Polymorphobacter megasporae: one gene and its partners. The protein of the gene in region 3 interacts with the protein of the main gene of each other region in a pairwise test. Links are inferred from orthologs where the notes say so. Each region holds a gene or a part of one and is shown on either strand. Other genes may lie near its edges.

Region 1 (2,701 bases), 230 kb from region 3 along the record:
AAGATCGCGCGCGAGCGATCCAAAGCCCCCAACGCCTCACGCAGCGACGCGCACACCGTCGGGACCTTTTTCAGTTCACGCGGCGGCAGGTCGTACAGGTTCTTGTCCATCGGCTGGCCGGGGTGGATCTTGTTCTCGATGCCGTCGAGGCCCGCCATCAGCAGCGCGGTGTAGCAGAGGTACGGGTTCGCCATTGCGTCGGGGAAGCGGACTTCGACGCGCTTTGACTTGCCGCCGGTGCCGTACGGAATGCGGCACGACGCCGAGCGGTTGCGGCTCGAGTAAGCGAGCAGCACCGGCGCTTCGAAGCCCGGGACCAGCCGCTTGTAGCTGTTGGTCGATGGGTTGGTGAAAGCGTTGCAAGCCTTGGCGTGCTTGATGATGCCACCGATGAAGTACAGCGCCATCTCCGACAGGCCGGCGTAACCGTCGCCGGCGAACAACGGGGTCTTGCCGTTCCAGATCGACAGGTGGGTGTGCATGCCGCTGCCGTTGTCGTCCTTGATCGGCTTCGGCATGAACGTCGCGGTCTTGCCGTAGGCGTGCGCGACCTGGTGGACGACGTACTTGTACACCTGCATCCGGTCGGCGGTCGTCGTCAGCGTGCCGAAGGTCAGGCCGAGTTCATGCTGCGCGGCGGCGACCTCGTGGTGGTGCTTGTCGCACGGCAGGCCCATTTCGAGCATCGTCGAGACCATCTCGGCGCGAAGGTCGACCGCGCTGTCGACCGGCGCGACGGGGAAATAGCCGCCCTTGACGCGCGGGCGGTGGCCCATGTTGCCTTCGTCATACTTGGTGCCGGTGTTGGTCGGCAGTTCGATGTCGTCGAGCTCGTAGCTGCCGACGTTGTAGCCGAGCTTCCAGCGGACGTCGTCGAAGACGAAGAATTCGGCTTCCGGCCCGATATAGATCGTGTCCCCGATGCCGGTCGACTTGAGATACGCCTCGCCGCGCTTGGCGGTCGAGCGCGGGTCGCGGCCGTACAGCTGGCCGGTCGACGGCTCGACGATGTCACAGATCAGGATGAGCATCGGGGTGGCGGAGAACGGGTCGATGTACGTCGCGTCGAGGTCGGGCATGAGTATCATGTCCGACTCGTTGATCGCCTTCCAGCCGTCGATCGACGAGCCGTCGAACATGAAGCCGTCCGACAGCATGTCCTCGTCGACGACGCCCGCGACCATCGTCAGGTGCTGCCACTTGCCCTTGGGGTCGGTGAAGCGAAGATCGACCCACTCGATCTCCTTTTCCTTGATCATGTCGAGGACGGATGCTGCGGTTTCGGCCATGGTGTTCCCTCGCTCAGGTGTGGTGTTTGACGGATGAAAGATTAGATCGCGTCGGAGTCGCGCTCTCCGGTGCGGATGCGAACGGCGGCGTCGATCGTCGAGACGAAGATCTTGCCGTCGCCGATGCGCCCGGTGCGCGCCGCGTTGGCGATCGCTTCGACGACGCGGTCGGCCTGGTCGTCATCGACGACGACTTCGAGGCGAACCTTCGGCAGAAAGTCGACGACATATTCGGCGCCGCGATAGAGCTCGGTGTGGCCCTTCTGGCGGCCGAAGCCCTTGGCTTCGGTGACAGTGATGCCGCTGACGCCGACCTCGTGGAGCGCCTCCTTAACCTCGTCGAGCTTGAACGGCTTGATGACGGCTTCGATTTTTTTCACGCGCGCGGGTCCACCCTTTACCATAGCCTAGCACAGGCCGTGCCAGCCGGTGAACGGGGGATTTCGCGGGTGCAGCACGATTTTTCAGCGCGATATCATGCCTAACGCGGCGGCATGTGCCTGATTTTCGGGCTTATGATCGCCGAAGCCGGGGACGATCGATCAGACCGTCGTCGCGTACCCGCCGTCGACCGCGATGATGCTGCCGCAGACGAAGCCGCTCGCCTTCGAGCCGAGGTAGAGCGCAACGCCGGCCATGTCGGTGGGATTGCCGATCCGCTTCATCGGGGTCGCCGCGACCGAGGCAGCGGCCCACTCCTCGGGGATCGCGGCGGTCATCTTCGACGGGAAATAGCCCGGGGCGATCGCGTTCACGGCGATATGGCGGCTCGCGAGGTTCTTCGCCATCATCTTGGTCAGATGGAGGACGGCGGCCTTCGACGCGGCATAGCTGTACGTCTCGATATTGCTGACGTGCATCCCGTCGATCGAGCCGATGTTGATGACGCGGGCGAAGTCGTCGACGCTCCCGGCGGCTTCAAGCAGTTTGACGAGGCGTTGGGTGAGGAAGAACAGCGACTTGACGTTCAGGTCGACGATCTTGTCCCAGCCGCTTTCGGGGAACGAATCGAACGGCGCGCCCCAGCTCGCCCCGGCATTGTTGAACAGCACGTCGATCCTGCTTTCGCGGGCTTCGAGCGCGGTGGCGAAGCGCTCGATCTCGTCCATCTTCGATAGGTCGGCGGGGATCGAGATGCACTCGCCCGACTTCGACAGCTCGGCGGCGAGCCCGTCGCACACCGCCGCGTTGCGCGCGGTGATGTAGACCTTGGCACCGTTCTCGACATAGGCGCGGGCGATCATCTCGCCGATGCCGCGGCTGCCGCCGGTGATGACGACGACCTTGCCGGCAACGGAAAACAGGTCTGCGATCTTCATGGTCTTGGGTCCTTTAAATCGGTTCGCCGGCGGCGCGGGCGCGCTCGACGCGGCTTGCCTCGGCAGCAGGAAGCCAGCGGATTGCGAGTACGA
Region 2 (2,767 bases), 3.9 Mb from region 3 along the record:
GCCCGACCACAGCAGGGTCAGGACGACCGCCTTCACCTGGATGAACAGCTGCGACACGATGCTGTAGTCCTCGGGCTTGATCGCGGCATAGGGGAACACGGTGTAGTCGATCGTGCCCTGCCCGCCGAGCATCGGCGCGGCGACGACTGCGGTTGCCAGTGCGCCGACGATCCCGCCGATGCAGTGGACCCCGAAGACGTCGAGCGTGTCGTCGTACTTGAACTTCGACTTCACGGTCGAGACGAAGAAGAAGCAGATCGGCGAGACGACGAAGCCGAGGACGATCGACGTCATCGGCGCGGCGAACCCGCTGGCCGGGGTGATCGCCACCAGTCCGGCGACGGCTCCCGAGGCGGCGCCGAGCATCGACGGCTTGCCGTGGACGATCTGGTCGACGAGCGCCCAGCTGATCGCGGCGGCGGCGGTGGCGACGAAGGTGTTGATGAACGCCGTCGCGGTGACGCCGTTCGCTTCGAGGTTCGACCCTGCGTTGAACCCGAACCAGCCCACCCACAGCAGGCTGGCGCCGATCATCGTCATCGTCAGCGAATGCGGCGGGGTGGCTTCCTTGCCGTAACCGAGGCGCTTGCCGATCATGATGCAGCCGACGAGGCCCGCGATCCCGGCGTTGATGTGGACGACGGTGCCACCGGCGAAGTCGAGCGCGCCCATGTTGAACAGGAAGCCCGCGTCGGTCTTGGCATCGGGCAGGAAGTCCGGTCCGGCGAAGTACCAGACCATGTGCGCGATCGGGAAGTAAACGATCGTCATCCACAGCACGACGAAGACCATCAGCGAGGAGAACTTCACCCGCTCGGCGAACGCCCCGACGATCAGCGCCGGGGTGATGCACGCGAAGGTCATCTGGAAGACGACGTACGCATATTCAGGGATGTAGACATTGTTCGAGAAGGTCGCGGCGTAGGTCGACGACGACACGCCCATCAGCATGGCCTTGGACAGGCCGCCGAAGAACTGCGTCGGCCCGGGGGTGAAGGCCTCCGAATAGCCCCAGCAGCACCAGATCACCGCGACGATCGAAACGATCATGAAGACCTGCATCAGCACGCTGAGCATGTTCTTGGTCCGCACGAGGCCACCGTAGAACAGCGCGAGGCCCGGCACCGACATCATCAGCACGAGCAGCGTCGACACGAGCATCCACGACGTGTCGCCCTTGTTCGACATGTCGGCCTGCTGAAGCGCGGTCGGCGCCTTGATCAGCGCCGCGGCGGCCCAGGCGGGCGTCGCCAGCGTGATTGCCGTGACGGCGGCAACCCCCGGCGCGATAAGGTTCTTCAGACTGAGTTTCATGGTTGCCTGCACCCCCTTAAAGCGCGGTTTCGTTGGTTTCGCCGGTGCGGATCCGCACGGCGCTGGCGATATCGGCAACGAAGATCTTGCCATCGCCGATGCTGCCGGTGTGCGCGGTCTGCTGGATCGTCTCGACGACGCTGGCGACCTGCTCGTCGGTGACGACGACCTCGATCTTGATCTTGGGGACCATGTTCGTCGTGTATTCGGCGCCGCGGTAGATTTCGGTCTGCCCCTTCTGGCGGCCGAAGCCCTTGACCTCCGACACCGTCATGCCCTGCACCCCGGCGGCGGTCAGCGCCTCGCGAACCTCGTCGAGCTTGAACGGTTTGATGATCGCGATGACGAGTTTCACTGCTGCCCTCCCGGCCCCTTGAACCCGAAGCGATGCAAGGGCCGTGCCAAAAGCGTTAACGCTGTTGCAACGCAGCAATGGCGGGCGGGAGCGGTAACAATGCGGTGATGAAAAATGTGGCAGCCAGAGCCGGATGCCCGATTATCAGGCGTCGAGCGCGACGATCTCCGGCCACGCTTCGGCAACAGCGGCGGCACCGATGTCGATCAGTTCGTTGGCCTTGGTGAAGTTGCGGACGTGGAAGTGCCCGACCGGGAGCGCGAGTTCGAGGTCGGGCGGGTCGAGCAGCAGCGACTTCCGTGCGAGTTCGGCGAGGAGCAAACTGATCCCGGCGCGGCCGACGCGCATCGGCGTCAGGATGCGCAATCGCGCGGGCAGCCCCTTCTCGGCGCGGCGCAAATAGTCGCCCTGGAGGTTGATCGCGATGACCGGCGCGGTGCTCAAGGCGCGGACGGCGCGGACCGGGACCGGCGTGACGACGCCGCCGTCGACGAGGACCTGCCCGCTGCGGCGGAGTGGCGGGAAGATGCCGGGGATTGCGATCGACGCGCGGACCGCCTCGACGACCGAGCCGCGCGTCATCACGACTTCGTGGCCGGTGATGAGATCGGCGGCGACGACGGCGCACGGGATGAACAGGTCCTGCAGCTCGGCGTGACCGAAATGGCGGAGGAGTTCGCGTGCGACCGCGCGCCCGCCGAGAAGCGAGCCGCGGCGCAAATCGACGTCAATGTAGCGCATCACCTGCCGCCCGCCGGTCGACCGCGCCAGGTCCTCGAGGACGCCGAGGCGGTCGGCAGCGAGGCAGACCGCGGCGATCGCGCCGATCGAGGTTCCCGCGATCGCGTCGATCGTCACGCCACGCGCAGTCAGTTCGCGCAGCACCCCGATATGCGCCCAGCCGAGCCCCGCTCCGCCGCCGAGCGCCAATGCGCGTTTCACGGTGCGGCGTCGTCCGCGACGGCGGCACCAGACGCCTCTGCTGCAGCTTCGAGGTCGTCGAGCAGGGCGCGGGCGGCGGGCTCGTCGGCCTCGTCGACCATCAGCCGGACCCCCGACAGCCCGCTGCCGATGACCGAGGCGATGCCGCCGTCGAAC
Region 3 (5,174 bases):
CATGCCGTCGAGGTTGGCGCGGTCGACCGCGAGGAGCTCGTCGAGCGCGGCGTGGGCCTGCTTGCGGTCGTCGAGCTGGAAGTTCGCCTGTGCGAGCAGCAGCCACAGTTGCGGCGTCGCGCGCCCGGCAGCGACGACGGTTTCGAAGGCGGTGCGGGCGGCGGCGGCGTCGCCCCGGCTCAGTGCGGCGACCCCCTGCCCGGCGGCGGCGGCGAGGTCGGTCATTCGGCACCCCGCGGCGGCGGATTGAGCTGGCCGCGGCGGAACGCGCCCTGGTTGGCGATCATCCAGCCGGGATATTCGGGCGGCAGCGCACTCGCCGTGCCGAGCGCGGCGAGATCATCGGGGGTCAGCACGATCGTGCACGCGCCGATGTTGTCGCTGAGCTGGTCGGGCCGTTTCGCGCCGACGATGACGCTCGTGACGACCGGCTGGTGGAGCAGCCACGCGATCGCGACCTGCGCCACGCTCGCCCCATGCGCCTCGGCGATCGGCCGCATCGCATCGATCACCGCGCCTGCGCGCGCCTTCGGCACCGGCAGGCCCGCACCGTCACCCTTGAGCCGTCCGTCTTCCGGCGCGCCGTCGCGATATTTGCCCGACAACAGCCCCCCGGCGAGCGGCGACCAGACCATCAGCCCGACGCCTTCGGCCTTGAGCATCGGCACGATCTCGCGTTCGAGGTCGCGGGTCGCCAGCGTGTAGAACGCCTGGAGCGAGGCGAAGCGCGCGAGGCCGTGCCGCTCGCTCAGCCCCAACGCCTTCATCACCTGCCACGCCGCCCAGTTTGACACGCCGACATAGCGGACGCGGCCCGAGGCGACGATCGCGTCGAGGCCGCGAAGCTGTTCTTCGATCGGCGTCGCGGCGTCGAAGCCGTGGATCTGGTACAGGTCGATGTGGTCGAGGCCGAGACGGGCGAGGCTCGCGTCGACCGCATTCATCAGGTGATAGCGCGAGGTGCCGCGCCCGTTCGGGTTGCCGGTCATCTGGCCGAACGCCTTGGTCGCGACGACGATCTCCTCGCGCCGGATGCCGAGGTTCCTGAGCGCCGCGCCGGCGATCTCCTCCGACTTGCCGCTCGCATAGACGTCGGCGGTATCGATGAAGTTGATGCCCGAATCGATTGCGGTTTTGACCATCGCATCGGCATCGCTCTGGCCGAGCCCGCCCATGTTTTTCCACATCCCCTCGGTCCCGCCGAAGGTCATCGTCCCGAGCGCGAGTTCGGACACGAACAGGCCGGTCCGGCCAAGGGGATTATATCGCATGATCGGGAACTCCGCGCGCGCCGATGTGGCGTTGCGAGCGGTTTGCCCCTATCTGCGCTGCATGTCACCCCGCTTCGACCAGCTCACGAACCGGCGCGCGATCATCGATCGACGCGTCGTCGGCGACGCCCTTGCCGCCGCCGCCGAAGCCGGGCGGGCGAGCGAGGCGCGCCGCGACGCCGCTGCCGCGATCCTCAAGGCCGCGCTCGCCGAGGGCCGTGCCGAGATCCGCCGCCGCCTCCACGAACACCCTTCGCGCGGGCTCGACAGCGCGGCATCGGGAGCCTTCCTGACCGACCAGCTGCTCCGGCTGATCTTCGACTTCACCACGACCGCGCTTTATCCCAAGCCCAACCCGACCGCCGCCGAGCGGCTGACGCTGATCGCGGTCGGCGGCTATGGCCGCGGCGAGATGGCGCCGTTCTCCGACGTCGACATCATGTTCCTCACCCCGTGGAAGCAGACCGGCTGGGGCGAGCAGGTCATCGAGACGATTCTGTACCTGCTGTGGGACCTTGGGATGAAGGTCGGCCACTCGACGCGGTCGCTCGACGACATGATCCGCATGGCGAAGTCCGACCTGACGATCCGCACGGCGCTGCTCGAGGCGCGCTACGTCTGGGGCGACCAGCCGCTGTACGACGAGGCGGCGGCACGCTTCAAAAAGGAGATCGTCACCGGCACCGCGCGCGCCTTCATCGCCGACAAACTCGCCGAGCGCGACGCGCGCCACCACCGCATGGGCGACAGCCGCTACGTCGTCGAGCCCAATTTGAAGGAGGGCAAGGGAGGCCTGCGCGATCTCCACACGCTCTTCTGGATCGGCAAATACGCATACCAGGTCCAGTCGGTCGCCGAGCTCGTCGGCAAGGGTCTGCTGACCGCGACCGAGCTGCGCCAGTTCCTCAAGGCCGAGAATTTCCTGTGGGCGGTGCGGTGCAACCTCCACGATATCGCCGGTCGCGCCGAGGAACGCCTGACTTTCGACGTCCAGCGCGAGCTGAGCACCCGGCTGCGCTATACCGAGCGCGCCGGCATGTCGGCGATCGAGCGCTTCATGCGCCACTATTTCCTCGTCGCGCGGCAGGTCGGCGACCTGACCGGGCTGTTCCTCGCGCATCTCGACGACAGCTTCGGCAAGGGCGCGTGGTTCCCCAAGCTCGTCCGGCGGCCGCGCAAGCTCAACGGCTTCACCACGCGGTCGGGGCGGATCGGGGTGCCGAACGATACCTTCTTCCGCGACGACCCGGTCCGGTTGATCGAGATGTTCGCGCTGGCGAACAGCGCGGGCCTTGAAATCCACCCGCTGGCGATGCGCCAAGCCGGGCGCGACGCCGGGCTGATCACCGAGAAGATCCGCCGCGATCCGCGTGCCAACGCGCTGTTCATGGACGTGCTGACGAGCCACATCGACCCCGAGACGACGCTCCGCTGGATGAGCGAAGCGGGAGTGTTCGGGCGCTTCATTCCCGACTTCGGGCGTGTCGTCGCGCAAATGCAGTACGACATGTACCACCACTATACCGTCGACGAGCATACGATCCGCGCGATCGGGCTCGTCGCCAAGATCGAGAACGGCGAGCTCCAGGCCGACCATCCGCAGTCGGTCAAGGTCATCCGCCAGCTTGTCTCGCGCCGCGTCCTGTACGTCGCGGTCATGCTCCACGATATCGCCAAGGGGCGCGGTGGCGACCACAGCGAACTCGGCGCCGACATCGCGCTGCATCTGTGCCCGCGGCTCGGACTGTCACCTGCCGAGACCGAGACGGTGGCGTGGCTCGTCCGCTACCACCTGCTGATGTCGTCGACCGCGTTCAAGCGCGACCTGTCCGACTATAAGACGATCGTCGACTTCACCGACATCGTCGCCTCGCCCGAGCGGCTGCGGCTGCTGCTCATCCTGACCGTCGTCGATATTCGCGCGGTCGGGCCGAACGTCTGGAACAACTGGAAGGGTCAGCTCCTCCGCGACCTCTACGACGCCGCCGAGGAGGTCCTCCGTCTCGGCCACAAGCAGAACGGCCGTGCCGAACGCATCGCGGCAAAACAGGCAGCGCTGGCGAAGGAACTCGAGTGGCCCGCCGCCGAGTTCGCCGCGTACGCCAAGCGCCATGCCGACCCATACTGGGTCGCTGAATCGCCCGAAGTCCTGTTCCGCAACGCCTGCCTCGTCGAACGGTCGGACGCCGCCAAGGCCCCGCTGTCGATTGCGATGGAGGTCGACGCCGCGATGGGGACGACGCTCGTCACCGTCTACGCCGCCGACCATCCTGGGCTGTTCTACCGGATCGCCGGGGCGATATCGCTCGGTGGGGCGAACATCCTCGACGCGCGCATCCACACCACCCGCGACGGCCAGGCGCTCGACAATTTCGTCGTCGCCGACCCGTTGGGGCGACCGTTCGCCGAACCCGAGCAGCTTGCGCGGCTCAAGCGCTCGATCGAGGACGTGCTGCTCGGCAAGATCCGCCTCGCCGACCGCCTCGCCGCCCGCCCCCTCGCCCGCCGCCGCGCCGAGGCGTTCCGCGTCGAGCCCAACGTCCTGATCGATAACCGCGCGTCGAACCGCTACACCGTGCTTGAGGTCAACGCGCTCGATCGCCCGGCGCTGTTGTGGTCGCTGACGCACGCGCTGTTCTCGGCGCGGCTGGCGATCCAGTCGGCGCACATCGCGACCTACGGCGAGCGCGCGGTCGACGTGTTCTATTTGACCGATCTGACCGGCGAGAAGATCGACAATGCGGCACGGCTCAAGACGCTGGAGAAGCGGCTGTTGGAGCTGGCGTCGGGCGAGACCGCCCCGGCGATGATCGCGGCGGAATAACACCTTCTCCTCCCCTCCCCTTCAGGGGAGGGGCCGGGGGTGGGGGAGTCGCCACGAGTTCCTTTGCTCGTAACCGCCCCACCCCCGGGCCGGCGCAAGCGCGCCGTCTCTCGCCCCTCCCCTGAAGGGGAGGGGAGGACCGCGCCTCATCGCGCGCACCTGTTTCCGCGGCAGATTTCGCTAAGTTCAAAATAAGTTCACACAAAACGCATGCGTTTTTCGCTCCCGCTTACCGGCGGAAATTCGCGATCGCCTGACAATGAGAAAGAACACGCATCGCCGCCCGGTGGCGACTCGATTGCGGCGACCATAAGCGCAATCGGCGGGTGTAGGACAGCGCGGGATGCGTCGGTGCCAGGGCACCAGACGATCGCGATCGACCGCGGCGGTCTCGCGTCAGGGCTCGGAAGCGACCTTGGTCCCGAGCAGCACCAGCCGGTCGCCAGTAATACCGAACCAGTGCGGAACACCTGCCGGGATCAGAATCACGTCCCCCGGCGCGAGCGGACGCGTGGTTCCGCCGATGATCCGTGCTCCCTCGACCAGATCGGGCTTGACCGTGACCGGCTGCTCGAGCGTGCCGCCCGAGACGAGCGTGCCGGCACCCGCGATGACCGTCGCATATTCGGCCTGATCGGGATGGACCGCCGGTCGCGCCGGTTTTCGCCAGATCTCGATCGCGGCGACAGTCGCGCCGCTACGCAGCAGCGGCTTCCATGCAAACCCCTGCTCCGGCGTCATCGCCTGCGTCATTGCCGCGACCTGCGCGGCTATGTCGGCCGCAGCAGCAAATCCCGTCGGATCGACCGGGGTCTGCGCCGACGCCCCCGGTGCCAGCGCGAATGCAACGAGAAGGCCTGCGCCGAGCCACCGCATCACGCGCGGCCGTCCAGCCGGATCGTCCGCCCCTCGCGTGCCGAACGATAGATTGCCGCGATGATCCGCATGTCGCGCAGGCCTTCCTCTCCCGACACGATCGGTTCCGCACCCGAGCGGACGCACTGCGCGAGATGATCGAGCTGGCCGGCAAACTGGGTCTTTCCCGGACCCGGCGGCGGCATGATCTCGCGCTCGCGGCC

The links.
Region 1: the proteins of KTC28_RS18340 (region 3) and KTC28_RS17270 interact in binary tests that used the Escherichia coli proteins (3 or more experiments, as listed by UniProt). The link is inferred for Polymorphobacter megasporae from one-to-one orthologs.
Region 2: the proteins of KTC28_RS18340 (region 3) and KTC28_RS00035 interact in binary tests that used the Escherichia coli proteins (3 or more experiments, as listed by UniProt). The link is inferred for Polymorphobacter megasporae from one-to-one orthologs.

The regions. Positions count from the first base shown.
Region 1 is NZ_CP081848.1:3,711,320-3,714,020, reverse strand. It holds KTC28_RS17270 (P-II family nitrogen regulator), read right to left. Parts: upstream 1,670-2,701; coding sequence 1,331-1,669; downstream 1-1,330. Other genes in the region: KTC28_RS17260 (MFS transporter), read right to left, coding at 2,622-2,701; KTC28_RS17265 (SDR family oxidoreductase), read right to left, coding at 1,832-2,608; glnA (type I glutamate--ammonia ligase), read right to left, coding at 1-1,289. UniProt on the Escherichia coli protein: P-II indirectly controls the transcription of the glutamine synthetase gene (glnA). P-II prevents NR-II-catalyzed conversion of NR-I to NR-I-phosphate, the transcriptional activator of GlnA. When P-II is uridylylated to P-II-UMP, these events are reversed.
Region 2 is NZ_CP081848.1:3,664-6,430, forward strand. It holds KTC28_RS00035 (P-II family nitrogen regulator), read right to left. Parts: upstream 1,670-2,767; coding sequence 1,331-1,669; downstream 1-1,330. Other genes in the region: KTC28_RS00030 (ammonium transporter), read right to left, coding at 1-1,314; KTC28_RS00040 (patatin-like phospholipase family protein), read right to left, coding at 1,814-2,611; KTC28_RS00045 (putative signal transducing protein), read right to left, coding at 2,608-2,767. UniProt on the Escherichia coli protein: Involved in the regulation of nitrogen metabolism. Regulates the activity of its targets by protein-protein interaction in response to the nitrogen status of the cell.
Region 3 is NZ_CP081848.1:3,940,421-3,945,594, forward strand. Bases 1,022-4,295 are described here. They hold KTC28_RS18340 ([protein-PII] uridylyltransferase), read left to right. Parts: upstream 1,022-1,332; coding sequence 1,333-4,095; downstream 4,096-4,295. Other genes in these bases: KTC28_RS18335 (aldo/keto reductase), read right to left, coding at 1,022-1,271. Outside these bases: KTC28_RS18330 (aspartyl/asparaginyl beta-hydroxylase domain-containing protein), read right to left, coding at 1-225; more of KTC28_RS18335, read right to left, coding at 222-1,021; KTC28_RS18345 (cupin domain-containing protein), read right to left, coding at 4,492-4,971; KTC28_RS18350 (Gfo/Idh/MocA family protein), read right to left, coding at 4,971-5,174.